DNA from 2 places in the Pseudarthrobacter sp. BRE9 genome. Region 2 is predicted to be linked to the other one. Evidence: predicted binding sites of a transcription regulator. Region 2 holds the regulator's gene; the other holds the start of a gene.

Region 1 (8,658 bases), on a different contig from region 2:
GCGGCTGATCGACAATATGCCGCTCAGTTCCTGAATCTTCACTACTCCCGGGTTTCCGTTTCGTAGAGTAGGTAACGAGCACGCTGAGTTAGAGGTCCAGCACGTCCTCGCTGGCCATGAGCCACCGCGCAGCTGCTACTGCACGGCGCCAACGCACTCCGGGAACAGTACGAACGGCGTTCTAAAGAAGTCAGCCCACAGCGGATCCTCCGGTGATAGCTCATCGAGATCTATGAGTTGGTCGTCGTCTGGTTCCCAGTGGGGGAGGTCTTCGGGGCCGGCATCCAGGCAAGGGGTTGCAGCAGGCATCGGCATGCTGCCGGGTGGCCAGTGGGTTGGTTCGGGATCGCGGTGTTCCGGTTTGTAGTGTCGGCCGGCGGGTGAGGTCCAGTCCGGTGACTCGTTTTCCGTTGCCTTATCGGGGATCCATGGGCGGGCGTGCTTGAGCCGGTGGTGTTTGGGGCAGAGCTGTCCCAGGTTGTTGGCGCCGGTGGTGCCGCCGTGGTCCCAGGCGGTGAGGTGGTCGGTGTCGTTGTCCGGGGTGTGGTTGTTGCAGCCGGGGAAGGTGCATTTGCCGTCCCGCATCCGGATCCATTGCTTGATGGTTTCGGGCAGCCGGTAGCGGGTGCGGCCGATCTCCAGCGGGGCGCCGTCGCGGGGGTCGACCAGGACCCGGTAGAACGACTCCGCCCCGTCCGCGACGAGTTTGCGGGCCATCGATGCCGGGATCGGGCCCAAACCGTCCAGCACCGCGGGTTCGTCCGTCTGGCCGAGGACGGAGAATACCGGCACCATGACCAGCACATCGGCCCGCGGGGTGGGGACTCTGCCTGCCTCGGTGGGTCCCGGGCTGTCGGTGTCGCTGGCGTTGCCTGCGCCGAGGAGGAGTGATGCTGCGATGTCGGGGCGGAGTTGGGTGAGGGTGCGGGGCTCATCGGGGCCTTGAAGGCCGCGGGCGGTGGCGGTGGTGCGGTTCCAGATGGCGCAGGCGGTGTCGCCGGGGAGGTGGAGGGAGATCCAGGCCATGCCGTCGCGGTCCGGGGTGTATTCCATCCGCCGGTCCGCGACGCCTTTGGCGTGGCGCTTTTCCAGGGTTTCGGGGTGGTGGCGTTCCCGCCAGCCGCGGACCTTGGCCCGGAACCGGGAGGGCACGAGTTCACCGGGGGCGGCACCGCGGGCCGGGTTGGGCGCGTCAGGGTCGAAGAAGTGCTCCACCAGCCCGGCGGCACCGTCCGGGGACAGGCCTTCGGTTTCGTCGGCAACAATCCTGGCGTGGGGCCAGGACACGGCACCGGCGGACAAGGCTGCCAGGACGGGCGGCAACAAACACACCCGCCTGGACTGCTCCACGAACGCCCCGGCAGCGCCGGAGCTGATGGTCAGGACCCCGGCGATCTCCTCCAGCGCTGACATCTCCGCGAAGGTGCGCTCGTGCACCGGCGCGTCCGGGGCAAGCATCGCGTGCTGGATCTCAACGGCCTCGGCAACATCACGGGCCTTGACCGCGGCGAGCTGCGCCTCCAGCCGCTTCACCACCTCCAACCGTTCCAGCCGGAGCTCATACCGCCGCTGCAACACATCAACATCAGCACCAACACCAAGCCCAACGCCGGCCCCGGCAGCCAGGAAAATGTCCTCGCGGTCAAGCGCATCAAGGGCAGCTACAGAGGCATGAACGCCCTCCATAGCCACCCCACCACCGCTGCTGATTCCCATACGAACATCATCCAACGGGGGTCTGACAATCAAACCGGCAGCCTAAACCTGCCGACTAAACCCGCCCTGCCCCGCCTCGCGCTCAGCCCAGTGCCGCCCAGGCGCCTTTGGTGCCCGGCCCCGTGCCGCCGTCGTACGTAATAAAGCAGGGGGACGAACAAATAGTCAGCTTGCTTATCACTTTCAGCTTTCCTAGGCTGGAAAGTGTCAGGCAATCAACTCTCGATGCGGACCACTGCGCGCGAAAAACACGCAACCGCAAGCATGAGGAGGAACAATGTCAGAGCACAGCATCGCAGGCAAGAAGGTAGCATTCCTGCTGACTGACGGAGTGGAGCAGGTGGAGCTCACCAGCCCCTGGCAGGCCGTGAAGGATGCCGGCGGCGAACCCACACTGGTGGCTCCCAAGAGTGGCAAGCTGCAGGGCTACAACGGCACGGAGAAGGGTGACACCTTCGACGTCGACCTTACGGTGGCTGAAGCGAATGCCTCGGACTTTGACGCCCTGGTGCTTCCCGGCGGCGTCGTCAATGCGGACCACCTTCGCGTGGACAAGGACGCCCAGGCCTTTACCCGCACCTTCTTTGAACAGCACAAGCCAGTGGCATCGATCTGCCACGGACCCTGGCTGCTGATCGAGGCCGGAGTCATCAGGGGCCGTAACGTCACGTCCTACTTCACCCTCGAAACCGACCTGAAGAACGCGGGAGCCAACTGGACGGACCAGGAAGTGGTGGTGGACCAGGGCCTGGTCACCAGCCGGAACCCGGATGACCTCCCGGCCTTCAACAACAAGCTGGTGGAAGAGATCTCTGAAGGGGAGCACGCGGGCCAGACCGCCTGACCCCTAATGTTCCCTCAGGGGTAAAAAACCCGTAGGGAGGAATTACTCCAGCGGGTAGAGTGTTGGAATCTGCAGCGGCGCAGCCCGCGCATCACTTCCAAAAACCCCTGAGGGAACACCCATGTCTACCGAAGCCTCTCCGAACGCCAGCGGCAAGTCCGTTCAGGGCGAAGCAACGCGGGCGGAAACCCGCGAAGGAACCCAGCCCGCTGCCCCGGAGAAGATGTCCCGGGAATCCGTCACGATCATCAGCACGCTGCTGGTGGCGACGTTCGTGGTGATCCTCAACGAGACCATCATGAACGTCGCCCTGCAGCGGCTCATGGTGGACCTTCGCGTCGATGCTCCCACCGTGCAGTGGCTGTCCACCGGGTTCATGCTCACTATGGCCGTGGTCATCCCGACCACCGGCTTCATCCTGCAAAGCCTGTCCACGCGCGCCGTCTTCATGCTTGCCATGGGACTGTTCGCCGGCGGAACAGCGCTTGCCGCGGTGGCGCCAGGGTTCGAGGTCCTGCTCCTGGCACGCATTGTCCAGGCCGGCGGCACCGCCATCATGCTCCCGCTGCTGATGACCACCATCCTTACCCTGGTTCCGCTGGCCAAGCGCGGCGCCGTCATGGGCAACGTCAGCATCGCCATTTCGGTGGCACCGGCCATGGGCCCCACGGTCTCCGGCCTGATCCTGGAGCATTTCACCTGGCGCTTCATGTTCGTCTTCGTGCTGCCGGTGGCCCTTGCGGCGCTGGCCATCGGCGCGAAATACCTCACCAATGTGGGCGAGCCCGAAAAGGCAAGGCTGGATGCACTGTCCGTCGTCCTCACCGTCCCCGCCTTTGGCGGCCTGGTCTATGGGCTCAGCCAGATCGGCGGCGGCCATGGGGGCCAGGCCGGTCCGAGTGCCGGCGCCATCGCAGCCCTGGTCATCGGCGTCGCTGCCCTCACGGTCTTCGTCCTGCGCCAGGTCCGGCTCCAGAAGGCAGCCGCGCCGTTGCTGGACCTGCGCGCCTTCAAGCTCCGGATGTTCACCGTTTCGGTCCTGCTGATGGTGGTGGCCATGATGGCCCTGTTCGGCGGCGTCATCCTGCTGCCGCTCTACCTCCAGGAAGTCCGGGGCCTGGGCTCGCTCGAAACCGGTCTTGCGCTGCTTCCCGGCGGCCTGGCCATGGGCCTGCTCGGCCCGGTCATCGGCCGCGCGTTCGACAAGGTGGGCCCGCTGCCGCTCACCATTACCGGATCCATCCTGATGGTGGTGACCCTCTGGCAGTTTTCCATGCTCGACGCCGGCACCCCGGTTTGGTGGATCGTCACCCTGCACGTGGGGCTGAGTTTCGGCCTCGCGCTGCTGTTTACGCCCGCCTTCACCACAGGGCTGAACCCGCTGCCGCCGCACCTCTACTCCCACGGGTCCGCGATCATGAGCACCACCCAGCAGGTGGCCGGTGCCGCCGGAACGGCACTCCTGGTGTCCATCTTCGCCGTGGTGAGCGCGACGTCGGGACTCGTCGCCGGGATGAGCGCCGCCTTCCTGACGGCAACAGTCATAGCCCTTGCCGCCGTCGTACTTTCCGCGATGATGCGCAAGACCGAAGGTGCCGGCGCGGGTCACGGCGGCCACTAGCCCAACTTGGCGCTACCTACTTGGGGGTCAGCCGGCGAAGAACTCGCTCAATTCCTTGATCAGCCTGTCCGGAGCCTTGATGGCGCCGTCGTGGCCGAGGCCGGGCAGGATGGTGTAGCTGGAGCCCGAGAGTACGTCGTGGATCTGGCCGCAGGCGATGCCGAAGTAGGCGGGGCTCTTTTCGCCCACGACAATCAGTGTCTCCAGGGGAAGCGCCTGGAAGGGCTCGGCCGGCATGTCGGCGGCAATGATGGCCTTGATTTCGCGGACGCCGGTGCGCATCAGCTCGCGCTGCTGCTTGCCTTCGCTGGTGCCGGCGGTCAGTTTGTTCGCCAGGGTCAGCATGGAAAGCGGCATGCGCGATGAGAAGGAACCGCCGGCTTCCAGGCCGCGCTGAATCACGGCAAGGGCGCGGTCATGGTCTCCGGCGGCGATGGCCCGCTCATACTCCACGATCCAGTCGGCCGTGACGCTGCCGTTCACGGAGACCGCGGGGTCGTAGACGGCGAGCCGTTCCACCGGCAGGGTCCGCGCCGCGTGCAGGGCAACGGCGCCGCCGAAGCTGTGGCCAAAGACGTCGGTGCTGGAGGTGTGCTTCATGACCGTCTCCAGGTCCCGGATGTCCACGTCCAGCGTGTAATCGTCGGGCTGGGGCGATGAGGATCCGCGCCCGCGGCGGTTGAAGGTATGCACCGGACGGCCCAGGGCGGCGCTCAGTTTCTGGGCGAACTTGGTGTAATCCGCAGCCGTCACCATGGAAGGCGGCACAACCACCACGCCCGAACCCGCAGAAGCAAGTTCAGCGCCGGTGGAGAAGAGCTCCACAGTGCCGCCGTCGGGGGTCCTGATGTTCTCTCGCGTCATGTTCCGAGCCTAGCCGAGCAAGCCGGGCGCGGCATCCCGGCGGCCGGCAGCAGGCGGGGTCAGGCCAGGCGGTTGATGAGGTCCTGGCTCGCGGCGCGGATGGCCGGCAACAGGTCCCCGAGTCCGCAAAGGATCAGCCCGGCGTCGGCGGCCTGCATGGCGGATTCAGCATCGGCCGCGCCGTCCGCCCGGAGGTAGATCAGGGATTCGACCAGGCGGAAGGTGAAGTCGCCGCCATCCGGGCCGCCCGGCGCGGCTGAGAGCCCGGCGCCCAGTTCCCCGTACAGCCGCCTGAGCTCCTGGCGGTGGCTGTGGAACAGGGCAAAGCGGGCGCTCCGGACCTCTGGCAGGTGGTACAGCACGCCGAGGTTCCACCGGGCGCTGCACAGCTGGGTGCCGTCATAAAGTGCGACGGCGTGCAGCCGGGTTCCAGCGGGACCTTCCGTCCCCGGGGCGTCAGCGGGCAGCGCGGCCACGGTGCGCGCGAACGTCAGCCCACCCGTCACCGTCCCCTCGAGGAGGTCCTCGAGGATATCGTCCTTGGTCTTGAAGTGGTGGTACAGGGAGGACTGCCGGATGCCCACCGCGTCCGCGATGGACCGGGTGGAGGTGCTGGCGAAGCCCTGGGTGGTGAAGAGCTCCGCCGCGGCGTCCAGGATTTCATCGCGGGCGGTGGCCCCTGGCCGCGAGGGCTGCTGGTGGCGGGGGCGGCCCGGTCCGGCGGAAGTCACGGCCCCATTCTTGCATCACGGGGCAGGGTCAAAATCGCCGTCCTCCATTGTGAGGGGACGGAAATCTCCCGGAAACAAGATGTCTATCCGTCTTTTACAGAGGTGAAACTGTTTGGGGACATCCCGCTGGAAAACTATCAATTGACCGGTAATCAGCAGCCTTCGGCCGAGCGCTGCAGTGCCGGGAGGCTTCGCCCCCAAGATCCCTTTCCAGTTCCGGAGATTCCCGATGACATCAACAGTTCTCCCCACCGTCCACCAGGACGATGCAGACCTGACGTCCCTTGGCTACCAACCCACCCTCCACCGAAAGCTCGGCCGCTACGCTTCTTTTGCCGCGGGCTTCTCGTTCGTTTCCATCCTCACCACCATCTTCCAGCTCTTCGCCTTCGGCTACTCCTTCGCCGGGCCCGCGTTCTTCTGGACCTGGCCGGTAGTCCTGGTGGGCCAGCTCCTCGTGGCCCTGAACTTCGCCGAACTCGCCGCCCGCTACCCCCTGTCCGGTGCCGTGTACCAGTGGGCGCGGCGCGTCGGCGGGGAAGGCGTGGGCTGGTTCGCCGGCTGGTTCATGGCGATCGCGCAGGTGGTCACCGCAGCAGCTGCCGCCATCGCCCTGCAGGTGGTCCTGCCCCAGCTTTGGGAAGGGTTTCAGGTGGTGGGCGGCGACCCCGCACTCAACACGGTGACCGGTGCTTCCAACGCCGTAGTCCTGGGCGCCGTCCTCCTGGTGGCCACCACCATCATCAACTCGCTGGGCGTAAAGCTGATGGCACACGTCAACTCCGTAGGCGTCACCTGCGAGATCGTGGGCGTCGCCGCCGTCATCCTGGCCCTCATCAGCGCCGCCCAGCGGGGGCCGGACGTGGTTGCGGACACCACCGCGCTGCAGGGATCCGACCTCGGCGCCGTGGGGGCCTTCCTGGTCTCGGGGCTGATGGCCGCCTACGTCATGGTGGGCTTCAACTCCGCCGGTGAACTGTCCGAGGAAACCAAGGACCCGCGCCGCACCGCACCGCGGACCATCCTCTCCGCCCTCCTCATTTCCGGCGTCGGAGGTGCGCTGATGATCATCACCGCCCTGATGGCCGCGCCCAGCCTCGACGACGGCCGCCTCGCCACCGAAGGCCTGCCCTACGTCCTCACCGCAGTCCTGGGCACCTTCTGGGGCAAGGTCCTGCTGGTGGACGTGGCCATCGCCATCTTCGTCTGCACCCTGGCGATCCAGACTGCCGGTTCCCGCCTGGTCTTCTCCATGGCCCGCGACGGCAAGCTCCCGGCGTCGGCCCTGCTCTCCTCCGTCCACCCCACCCGCGGCACGCCCATGTGGCCCTCCATCGTGATCGGGGCACTGGCAGTTGCGGTGCTGGCCATCAACGTCGGCAACGCTGCCCTGTTCACCACCCTGTGCAGCGTCTGCATCGTAATGGTCTACCTCGCCTACCTCCTGGTCACCGTCCCGCAGCTGCTCAGCCGCCTCCGCGGCGACTGGGACCGCGTGGGGCAGACCATGCCGGCAGGCCTCTTCTCGCTGGGTCGCTGGGGCCTTCCCGTCAACATCCTCGCCGTCCTCTACGGCGGCGTCATGGTGGTCAACCTCGCCTGGCCCCGGCCCGAGGTGTACGACCCCTCCGGAGAGAACGGGCTCCTGCTCTGGTCCGCACCCCTGATGGTCGCCGCCGTCCTGCTCCTGGGCTTCTGGGTCCGGAGCCGGAACGTGGCAGCCAAGGCCTGACATACCTGGAACCCAAGCTTCCACAAGAACCCCAAAGACCTACAGGACTGACATGACACAGACCATCGAAACCCCCACTACCGGCACCGCCACCACAGCCGGCGCCCGCGCCCACGCGCGGGAACAGCATGGCCGGACCGCCGAAACCATGCGCCACGTGCCGGCAGCTTCCGCCCCGGCGCACCTTCTGGCGGGAATGCCCGACGGCGTGTCCCCCACCTGGGCGGAACCCCTCGCCTTTGGCCGCTACACCACCATGTCCCTGGCCCGCGGCACGCGGGTCCGGCTCACGGACACCGCAGGTGACGCCTGCGTTCACACCCTCCTGTACCGCGCCGGCGCCACCCACGAACGCCTCAACGTGGCCGACACCGTCAAAGTCCCCTGGCAGGCCTACCCCGGCACGGGCCACCCGATGCTGTCCGACGCCGGGCGCCTGATGGCCACGATCGTTGCCGATACTTCCTCCAGCCATGACGCACTGACCGGCGCCACCACCCTCGCCGGCAACACCGCCAAGTACGGCGCCGGAACCGCCCACAGCGCCTCTCCGGCAGCACGCGAGCTGCTTACCCTGGGCGCCCTCAAGAACGGGCTGGGCCCGCGGGACGTCGCTCCGTCCCTGTCGCTCTTCAAAGGCATCACGGTCGACCCGGCCGGAAGCATCACCTTCACCGGGAGCGCCGGACCGGGTGCCGCCGTCGAACTCCTGCTCCAGATGGACGCCGTGCTGGTCCTTGCCAATACCGCGCACCCGCTGGACCCGCGCGCAGATTTCACCGGCACCGCCGTGGACATCGTCGCCTGGCACGCACCGCAGGACCTGGCAGCACTGGAGGCCGGCACCCTGGCCGGACCCTTGGCCCCGGAACACCTGCAGGCCCTCCGCAACACTGAACACGACCTCGCCGCAAGGAACGCCCGATGAACACTGCCATTGACACCAAGCCCATCCCGGACGCCGCCGATACTGCCCTCGCCCCGGGCGCCGTGGTCCTTGATGAATTCGTCGAGGCCCGCGGTCCCTGGTCAGCGGTGGTGGCAGCGGGCGACGTGCTGACCATCGTGGACCTGGAAGGCAACCAGGCCGTGGACTGCCTGCTGTACGCGGCGGCGGACACCACCCTGCGCTACTCGGCGGCGTCCACCA
Region 2 (8,658 bases):
GATATGCAGGGTCAGGAGCACCCCGGCGGCGGAGTGCGGGATGCGGGCAATCGTGCCCACCAGCAGCAGCCGGCGGATCGGCCGGACGGCGAGCAACTCCCGGTAGAGAGCGAAATTCACGAAGCGGTCCTTCAGGGTATGCCGCAGCACTGGCGGGGATCACCCATCCGGCAGCCGGCTAGTCGGGTGCGCGCCTCAGTTTGATTTCAAGGGAGTCGACGCGCTCCCCAAACAATACATTCCGCGACCACTCGCTCTGCAGCCCGGCCACCAGTTCCTGGACACCGGCGGCGTCCAGGCCGTCCTCCAGGTACAGCACCACCTGAAGCTCCGGCCCCGTACCTCCGCCCGGGACCACGGCGCCATCGGCTGCACTGGAAGCTACTCCCCTGCCCGGCAAAAGCCCGATGCTGCGGATGGCTGCGAAACCGGAAGCGGCGCGGGCCATTTCATCGGCCAGTTCGGGGTCGTTGTAGGAAGGGATCCAGGCGTGCTGTTTGGCCAGTGCCCAGACGCCGGGGCGCCGCACCACGAACGTCACGTCTGCTCCCGGGTCCAGGACAAGGAGCTCGGCACCTTCCGCGACTGCCGAGAGGGCCGCCCGCGCCGCGTACACCGCGACCGGCCGGGCCTCGGGATGCCAGGCGGCCAGCGCGGCGGCCGAGGTGAATGCCGGGAGCGCAATCCTGCCGTCGACCGCTTTCAGCGTCACCAGCGCCATGTCTGCCTGCTTGTCGGCGTGCAGCCCGTGGCCTGTTTCGGCCTCTTCAGCCAGCTGCGCCACAATCGGAATGAAGACCCGGGCCGTTGCCAGGGCGGCGACGACGTCCGCTTCATCGCCTGTCCCCTGCCGGAGCGCGGCCACCGCGGCGATGTAACCGGCGTCCGCAATGCCGTCGTCGTCCTCGAAGTTGTGGATCTTCCCGTCGTCACCGGCAAGGCTGCGTCCCGACCACGGCTGGCCGGCGGAATCGGTGGCGCCGCCGGCGCCGGCCAACGCTGCCGCGATATGGCCGGGCAGTGCGCGGGCTGCCGGTCGCCCCGGCTCTTCAACGTGAGGCATGGGTGGAGATGCGGCCGGGCTCAGCGCCGGCCGGCGACGTCGAGGGCTTCGGGCAGTGTGAAGGCTCCGGCATACAGGGCCTTGCCCACAATGGCGCCTTCCACGCCCAGGGGGACCAGGGACCGGAGGACCTTCAGGTCATCCAGGCTGGAGATGCCGCCGGAAGCAACCACGGGCTTTCCGGTTTTTTCCACCATCTGGCGCAGGAGTTCGACGTTGGGTCCCTGCAAGGTGCCGTCCTTGGTCACGTCGGTCACGACGTAGCGGGAGCAGCCGGCCTCCTCGAGGCGGCCCAGCACGTCCCAGAGGTCCCCGCCTTCCTTGGTCCAGCCCCGGCCGGCCAGGGTTGTTCCGCGGACGTCAAGGCCGACGGCGATTTTGTCGCCAAAGCGCTCGATGGCCCGGCGGGTCCACTCCGGGTTCTCCAGGGCAGCCGTCCCCAGGTTGACCCGGGCCACGCCCAGGTCAAGGGCGGCTTCCAGGGTCTCGTCGTCGCGAAGGCCGCCGGAGAGCTCCACCTTGATGTCCAGCCGGCCCACGACCTCACGGAGCAGGTCAGCGTTGGAGCCGCGGCCGAAAGCGGCGTCCAGGTCCACCAGGTGCACCCACTCGGCGCCCTGCTGCTGCCAGTTCAGCGCAGCTTCAAGGGGGGTGCCGTAACTGGTTTCACTGCCCGCCTCACCCTGGACCAGCCGGACGGCCTGGCCGTTGACGACGTCGACGGCTGGCAGCAGTTCTAGTACCGGCAGGTCATGTGCGGTGGTCATACTCATCCTCGGTGTTGATTCTTCGGTTAGGGCAAAGGCTTGTAGGCGCAGGGCGTGCAGGTCGCCTTTGCGCCGATGCCGCGCTTGGTGGTCAGCCGGCCGGCAGGGTCAGCAGGTAGGCGGCCAGCAGGGACATGGCGGCCAGCACGTAGAACGCCACCTGTGTCCAGAGGGGTTTGCGCTGCTGACGGAATGAGATCCCGCCGCCGATGAGGATTCCGGCGAGGCCCATCAGGAGTACAGACCACATCTAGGCGTCACTGCCGGCGTCCGCCGGTGCTGCAGCGGGTTGCCCGCCGGCCGGCTTGCGCAGGCCTTCCACCCAGTTGCGCAGGAGCCGCGCCCCGGCGTCCCCGGACTTCTCGGGGTGGAACTGGGTGGCGCAGAGGGGGCCGTTCTCGACGGCGGCGATGAACGGGCCGCCGTGCTCGGACCAGGTCACCAGGGGCGGCGCCATCCGGGGCTGGATGACGTCGAAGTTCCATTCCTGCACGCCATACGAGTGCACAAAGTAGAAGCGTTCGTTTTCGACGCCGGCGAAGAGTTTTGAGCCTTCCGGCACCTTGACGGTGTTCCAGCCCATGTGCGGAACCACCTCGGCGGGGAGGGCCTCGACCTTGCCGGGCCACTCGCCGATGCCTTCGGCTTCGGTGCCGTGTTCCACTCCGGCTTCGAAGAGGACTTGGAGGCCCACGCAGATGCCAAGCACCGGACGTCCGCCTGCCACACGCCTGCCGATGAGCCGGATACCGTCCACGGCCTTGAGTTCGCGCATGACGGTCTCGAACGCGCCCACGCCGGGCACGACCAGGCCGTCTGCGTTCAGTACATCCTCGGGTTTGGCGCTGAGGATTACTTCCGCTCCGGCACGTTCCAGAGCGCGCACGGCGGACCGGACGTTCCCGGAGCCGTAGTCGAGCACCGTGACCGTGGGCTTGCCCTCCGGCGAAGGCAGCTTGCGGGATGCTGACGGATCGATGATGGCGCCGTCTTTCAGGACCTGGCCGCTCACAATGCCCCCTTGGTGGATGGGATGCCTTCGACCCGGGGATCGGGTTCGACCGCGGCGCGAAGGGCGCGTGCGAAGGCCTTGAACTGTGCCTCGACGATGTGGTGCGGATCCCGGCCCGCGAGCACGTTCATGTGCAGGCAGATGCCGGCGTGCAGCGTGATGGCCTCGAAGACGTGGCGCGTCAGGGAACCGGTGAAGTGGCCGCCGATCAGGTGGTACTCCTGGCCGGCCGGCTCGCCGCCGTGCACCAGGTAGGGGCGCCCGGACACGTCCACCACAGCGTTGGCAAGTGCTTCGTCCAGCGGCACGGTGGCTTCGCCGAACCGGCGGATCCCCGCCTTGTTGCCCAGGGCGGTCCGGAGGACCTCCCCGAACGTGATGGCGACGTCCTCCACCGTGTGGTGGACGTCGATGTGGGTGTCGCCGGTGGCCTTGACCGTCATGTCGATCAGGGAGTGCTTGCACAGGGCCGTGAGCATGTGGTCGTAGAACGGTACAGAGGTATCGATGTCCGATACGCCGGTTCCATCGAGGTTGATCTCCACGAGTACGGAGGACTCGCTGGTGGCTCGCTCCATGCGGGCGGTCCGGGCGGCGGCCGTATTCGATCCGGTGGGACTCATGGTGAAGGATCCTTTGTGGGAGAAGATGTGGTTCAAGGCGTCCAGCGCCGCTGTATCAAGTCTAGGCGGGAAGCGCGGCCTGGCCCGCAAGGATGCGCTCCAGGGCGGTAAGGAAGGCTGTGGTTTCCGCCTCAGTGCCTGCCGTGACCCTCAGGTGGCCGGGGATCCCCACGTCGCGGATGAGTACCCCGGCGTCCAGCAGCTCCTGCCACACCTGATGCGGATTCTCCAGGCCCCCGAAGAATACGTAGTTGGAGTCGGACGCCGCCGGAGTGAGGCCCATCCGGGTCAGTTCCACCACGATCCGGTCGCGCTGCTTCTTGATGTCCTGGACATCAGCCATCAGCGCTTCGCGGTGTTCGAGGGCGGCCAGGGCGGTTGCCTGGGTGATCGCGGACAGGTGGTACGGCAGGCGTACCAGCCGCAGCGCATCGGTGACCTCCGGGGCGGCCGCCATATAGCCAAGCCGGGCGCCGGCCAGGGCGAAGGCCTTGCTCATGGTCCGGGAAACGATCAGCCGCTCCCGCCCGGGCAGCAGGGTCAGTGCGCTGGGAGTCCCGTCATGCGCGAACTCGTGGTAGGCCTCGTCGACGATCACGATGGCCTGGCTTGCCTCGCCGGCCTCGTAGACAGCTTCCACCACGTCCAGTCCCAGGCCAGTCCCGGTGGGATTGTTGGGCGAACAGAGGAACACGATGTTCGGCTGCAGTTCCTTGACCTGGCGGGCGGCGGACTCTGCGCTCAGATCGTAGCCTTCCGAGCGTTGGCCCTTGATGTACCCGGTGTCGGTTCCGCTGGCGAGCAGGGGGTACATGGAGTACGTGGGCGGAAAGCCGAGGGCGGTCCGTCCGGGACCGCCGAAGGCCTGGAGGATCTGCTGCAGGACTTCATTGGAGCCGTTGGCTGCCCAGAGGTTGGTTTCGTCGAGCCCGTGCCCGAGGTATTCCGCCAACGCTTTCCGCAGCTCGGTGAACTCCCGGTCCGGATAACGGTTGAGTCCTGCGGCAGCCTCTGTGACGGCGGCGCTGATGGCGGCACGCACGTCGGCGGGAACACCATGCGTGTTCTCATTGACGTTCAGCAGGATGGGGACGTCCAGTTGTGGTGCCCCGTAAGGGGTCAGCCCACGAAGATTACTGCGGAGGGGAAGCCGGTTCAGACGTTCTAGCTGGTCGTTCACCTGAACAGTTTAGTTGCCGCAGCAACTACCGGAAAATGTGACGGGTGCTGTTCGCCCAGGGCGTTGTTGCCGTGACCAGGGTTCATCCAAACCCAACGCCGGCAGCCGCCTAGCGCGTGGGGACGAACAGTTGCTGGCCAGGCAGGACGGCGCCGGCGGAAAGGTTGTTGAGCTGGACGATATCCGCCACCACGTCCCGGGCATCGCGGTCCGGAGCGACCGCCCCTGCGATCGACCACAGCGACTGCCCCGCCTGCACCGTCACCATGACCGTAGGGGTCACGGCCAATTCGGCAGCGGAGTCGGAGGCCTTGGCCGGCGAGTTGAAGAGTCCGGACAGCAACATCAGAAGGACGGCGAGGAGTACAAACGGCACTCCGATGAGGACGATCCGCCCACGGCGGGTCAGCCGCAGGGGCGCAGTTGCTGGCTCCGGCTGCGCTGAACAGATTTGGTGCGATGAAGACATCCGGCGCTTTGAAGAATTCCGTCCCTGCAGGGAAACGGGTTGCGGGAGTGAAAAATTGTGAAGCGATATAGCTGACATGAACTGAGCCCTCCTGGACCTGCCGTGCTGCCCGGGTGTCCATCCAGGCAACGGCCGCATCCACTCACTTCGCCGCCGGGCTTCCGGCCACGTTTTCGAATAAGGCACGCGCTGGTTAGAACACATGTTCGAACTTTGCTTGTTAAGTTTTAGCACCTATCAACGAATAATGTCGAGACTCGCTAGAACAAATGTTTGAAAAAGCAATGTGGCTGGCCTAGCTTGGAAACCAAAGAACAACCACCACTGAAGTTGAACAGCAGGGTCTGACAATGACAGTGGCAGTCCTTCCGGTGGCGCTGCGGAACAGTGCCCGGAGGACCATCCGGCGGCAAGCGAAAGGCATTGGCGAATATGGCAGCAGCAGCCGCCGGGGGCAGGACCGCCCCGCAATCGAAGAGGACCGCCAAGGGTTTGACGCCGCGGCAGAAGAAGATCCTGGAAACCATCCAGCGCTCAGTCAATGAAAATGGGTACCCGCCGTCCATGCGCGAGATCGGCGACACCGTTGGCCTGGCGAGTCTGTCCAGCGTGACCCACCAGCTCTCCCAACTGGAAAAACTGGGTTACCTCCGGCGTGATCCCAAGCGGCCCCGCGCCATGGAAGTCCTGATGCCCCTCACCCTGGATGGCGGCGGCAAAGCAGCAGGCACGTCTCCTGCGCCGCAGGCCCCGGGCAGCGGTGCCACCGTCACGGAACTTCCCACCGCACTTGATACGGCCATGGTTCCGCTGGTTGGCCGGATTGCCGCCGGCGGTCCCATCCTCGCTGAGCAACTCGTCGAAGACGTCATGCCGCTCCCCCGCCAGCTCGTTGGCCAGGGCGAACTTTTCATGCTCAGGGTGGCAGGCGATTCGATGGTGGACGCGGCAATCTGCGACGGTGACTGGGTGGTGGTGCGCCGTCAGGCGGACGCGGCCAACGGGGACATCGTTGCCGCCCTTCTCGACGACGAAGCGACCGTCAAGACTTTCCGCCAGCGCGACGGCCACACCTGGCTGCTCCCCCAAAACACGCAGTACGAACCCATCTTGGGAGACCACGCCACCATTATGGGCAAAGTCGTCTCGGTCCTGCGTTCCCTTTAGGCGGGTCCCCCAGCCCGGACCCTTGAGCCTGCGGGTTCCCTCCTGAGCCAGTCCCGCGGCCCACGCCTCAGTTGTCCTGCGCCTGCCGGACTCTATCTGGTCGCGTCCGCGCCGAGCCTGGTCAATGCGGCCAGCGCCTTGCTGCGGTCCGTCGTGGCCCAGAACGGGGGCAGCGCTCCCCGCAGGAATCCGGCGTAGCGCTCTGTTGCCAGCCGCGAGTCCAGAACGGCCACCACGCCCTTGTCACCGGTGGACCGGATCAGCCGGCCCGCACCCTGGGCCAGCCGGATGGCGGCGTGCGTGGCCGAAACAGACATGAAGCCGTTCCCACCGGCCTGCGCCACGGCACGCGAACGCGCCGTCATCAGCGGGTCATCCGGCCTGGGGAACGGGATGCGGTCGATGACGACCAGGCGGCAGGAGCCTCCCGGTACGTCAACCCCCTGCCACAGTGACATCGTCCCGAAGAGGCAGGTGTCCGGTTCATCGGCGAACTGCTTGACCAGGGCTGTCATGGTTGACTCGCCCTGGCAGAGGACGGTTACATCGAGCTTGGGCCGGAGGGCGTCAGCAGCTTCCTCGGCAGCCCGGCGCGATGAAAACAGGCACAGGGCTCCGCCGCCCGAGGCTTTGATGAGGGCCTCCAGTTCCTCCAGCGCCTCCGGGGAAACGCCGCGGCCGGGCTTTGGCAGGTGGCCGGCCACGTACAGGATGCCCTGCTTCGGGTAGTCAAAGGGCGAGCCGACATCCACGCCCGTCCAGCTGGGCGCGCCATCGCCGATAAGGCCAAGTCCGCCGGCCGCGGGTTCAAACGCCGAGCCTATGGCCAGGGTCGCGGACGTAAGCACGACGGTGTGCCCGGCGAAGAGCCCTTCCCGCAGCCTGCCGGCCACCGACAGCGGTGCAATGTTGATCAGCACCGGCGCGTTGTCATCGGGCTGCGAGTATCCCTGGCCCGGGTCGAACGTTCCCGCCCGGGAAAACCACACGACTTCCCGGTTTTCACGGGCAGCGATCAGCCGCTCACACAGTTCCAGGATGAGCATGAGGCGGGACCGCGCCAGCTGCCGGCCGCCGTCGGCCGTGGTGTTGCTGTCCCCCTTGGAATCGGACAACGCGGCCCGGCACGCCTCCCGCAGCTGGTCGATGCAGTCCAGCTGTTCATCGTTGAGGCCGTTGGGGAGCAGGCCGTTCGACGCCCCCGTGAGGGCAAGCTCAAGGTTGTCGGCTGCGGCGTTCAGGGCATCGACGGTGATGGCCGTATGTTTGCGGGCACCGGAAGCGGCAGCGTGGACCATGGCCACCGATAGCTGCCCGGACACGGCGCCGGTAACCCGGTCCTGGAGTTCGTGCGCTTCGTCCACCACCACGACGTCGTATTCGGGCAGGACCGCAAGCCCCTCGAAGGCACTGACGGCAAGCATCGCATGGTTGGTCACCACCACATCTGCCTCGGCTGCGTCCTGCCGCGCCAGCTCGCTGAAACACTCGGCGGCCATGGGGCATTTTTGGGCGCCCAGGCACTCCATGGAGGTGACGGAGACCTGGCGCCAGGCACGGTCTGTCACGCCGGGCAGGAGCTCGTCCCGGTCGCCGGTGGCCGTTTTCTCCGCCCACTCGCGGAGCCGCACCACTTCCTTGCCAAGCTGGGAAGAGGGTCCGCCCACGGACGCGGCGAAGTGCGGGACGCTGGTGTCCTCGCCCAGGGAAAAGAGCTGCCCCTCGGCAGGCTCCTCCGAGGGGAACCCGCCTTCGAGTTTGTGGCGGCAGACGTAGTTGGACCGCCCCTTCACCAGGGCAACCTTGACGGGCCGTTCCAGGGCGGGCGTGATGTTCTTCAGGAGCCGTGGCAGGTCCCTGCCAACAATCTGGGTTTGCAGTGCCAGCGTGGCTGTCGACACGAGGGCCGGTTTGTTGCTCTCCAGGGCATGGGCGATGAGCGGCACGAGGTAGGCCAGCGACTTGCCTGTGCCGGTGCCGGCCTGGACCAGCAGATGGTTGCCGGTTTCGATGGCGCGGGCCACCTGCCGGGCCATTTCGTGTTGTCCGGTGCGGCTTTGTCCGCCCATGCCGGCGACGGCGCGGTCGAGCAGTTCGATGACGAACTGCTCGCCGGCCGTCAGCGCGGATTCGCCGGCCGCGGGGTCACTCATTGACGACGAATGGTTCCAGTTCGGACGCCAGGCCCTCCCGGACCTTCACCTCAGCCCTGGTCCCTGCTTCAACGTGGTCCACGCTGAGGATTTCGGCGTCGGACTCGTGGAGCTTGCTGATGAGGTCTCCACGGTCATACGGGATGAGCAGGTCCATCTTGACCGAAGGCCGGGGAATCGATTCGCTGATGGCCTTCAGCAGTTCCGGAATGCCCTCGCCGGTG

Evidence for each region. The regulator LexA, encoded in region 2, represses DNA repair genes until DNA is damaged. The targets are predictions, from matches to a motif close to TCGAACANNTGTTCGA.
Region 1: Q9R31_RS08675 (DUF222 domain-containing protein) is a predicted target of LexA. The motif match lies at 1,870-1,885, and genes of this name have one in related genera.

The regions. Positions count from the first base shown of each region.
Region 1 is NZ_JAUZUY010000003.1:117,553-126,210, reverse strand. It holds gene Q9R31_RS08680 (pantoate--beta-alanine ligase) at 1-34, shown strand, start outside; gene Q9R31_RS08675 (DUF222 domain-containing protein) at 136-1,716, opposite strand; gene Q9R31_RS08670 (type 1 glutamine amidotransferase domain-containing protein) at 1,994-2,560, shown strand; gene Q9R31_RS08665 (DHA2 family efflux MFS transporter permease subunit) at 2,682-4,181, shown strand; gene Q9R31_RS08660 (alpha/beta hydrolase) at 4,209-5,045, opposite strand; gene Q9R31_RS08655 (TetR/AcrR family transcriptional regulator) at 5,105-5,776, opposite strand; gene Q9R31_RS08650 (amino acid permease) at 6,006-7,508, shown strand; gene Q9R31_RS08645 (urea amidolyase associated protein UAAP1) at 7,561-8,436, shown strand; gene Q9R31_RS08640 (urea amidolyase associated protein UAAP2) at 8,433-8,658, shown strand, end outside.
Region 2 is NZ_JAUZUY010000014.1:31,849-40,506, forward strand. It holds gene Q9R31_RS19560 (MFS transporter) at 1-120, opposite strand, end outside; gene Q9R31_RS19565 (SseB family protein) at 179-1,063, opposite strand; gene priA (bifunctional 1-(5-phosphoribosyl)-5-((5-phosphoribosylamino)methylideneamino)imidazole-4-carboxamide isomerase/phosphoribosylanthranilate isomerase PriA) at 1,084-1,830, opposite strand; gene Q9R31_RS19575 (hypothetical protein) at 1,922-2,080, opposite strand; gene hisH (imidazole glycerol phosphate synthase subunit HisH) at 2,081-2,842, opposite strand; gene hisB (imidazoleglycerol-phosphate dehydratase HisB) at 2,839-3,465, opposite strand; gene Q9R31_RS19590 (histidinol-phosphate transaminase) at 3,527-4,645, opposite strand; gene Q9R31_RS19595 (LysM peptidoglycan-binding domain-containing protein) at 4,755-5,114, opposite strand; gene lexA (transcriptional repressor LexA) at 5,547-6,281, shown strand; gene Q9R31_RS19605 (ATP-dependent DNA helicase) at 6,374-8,434, opposite strand; gene hflX (GTPase HflX) at 8,427-8,658, opposite strand, start outside.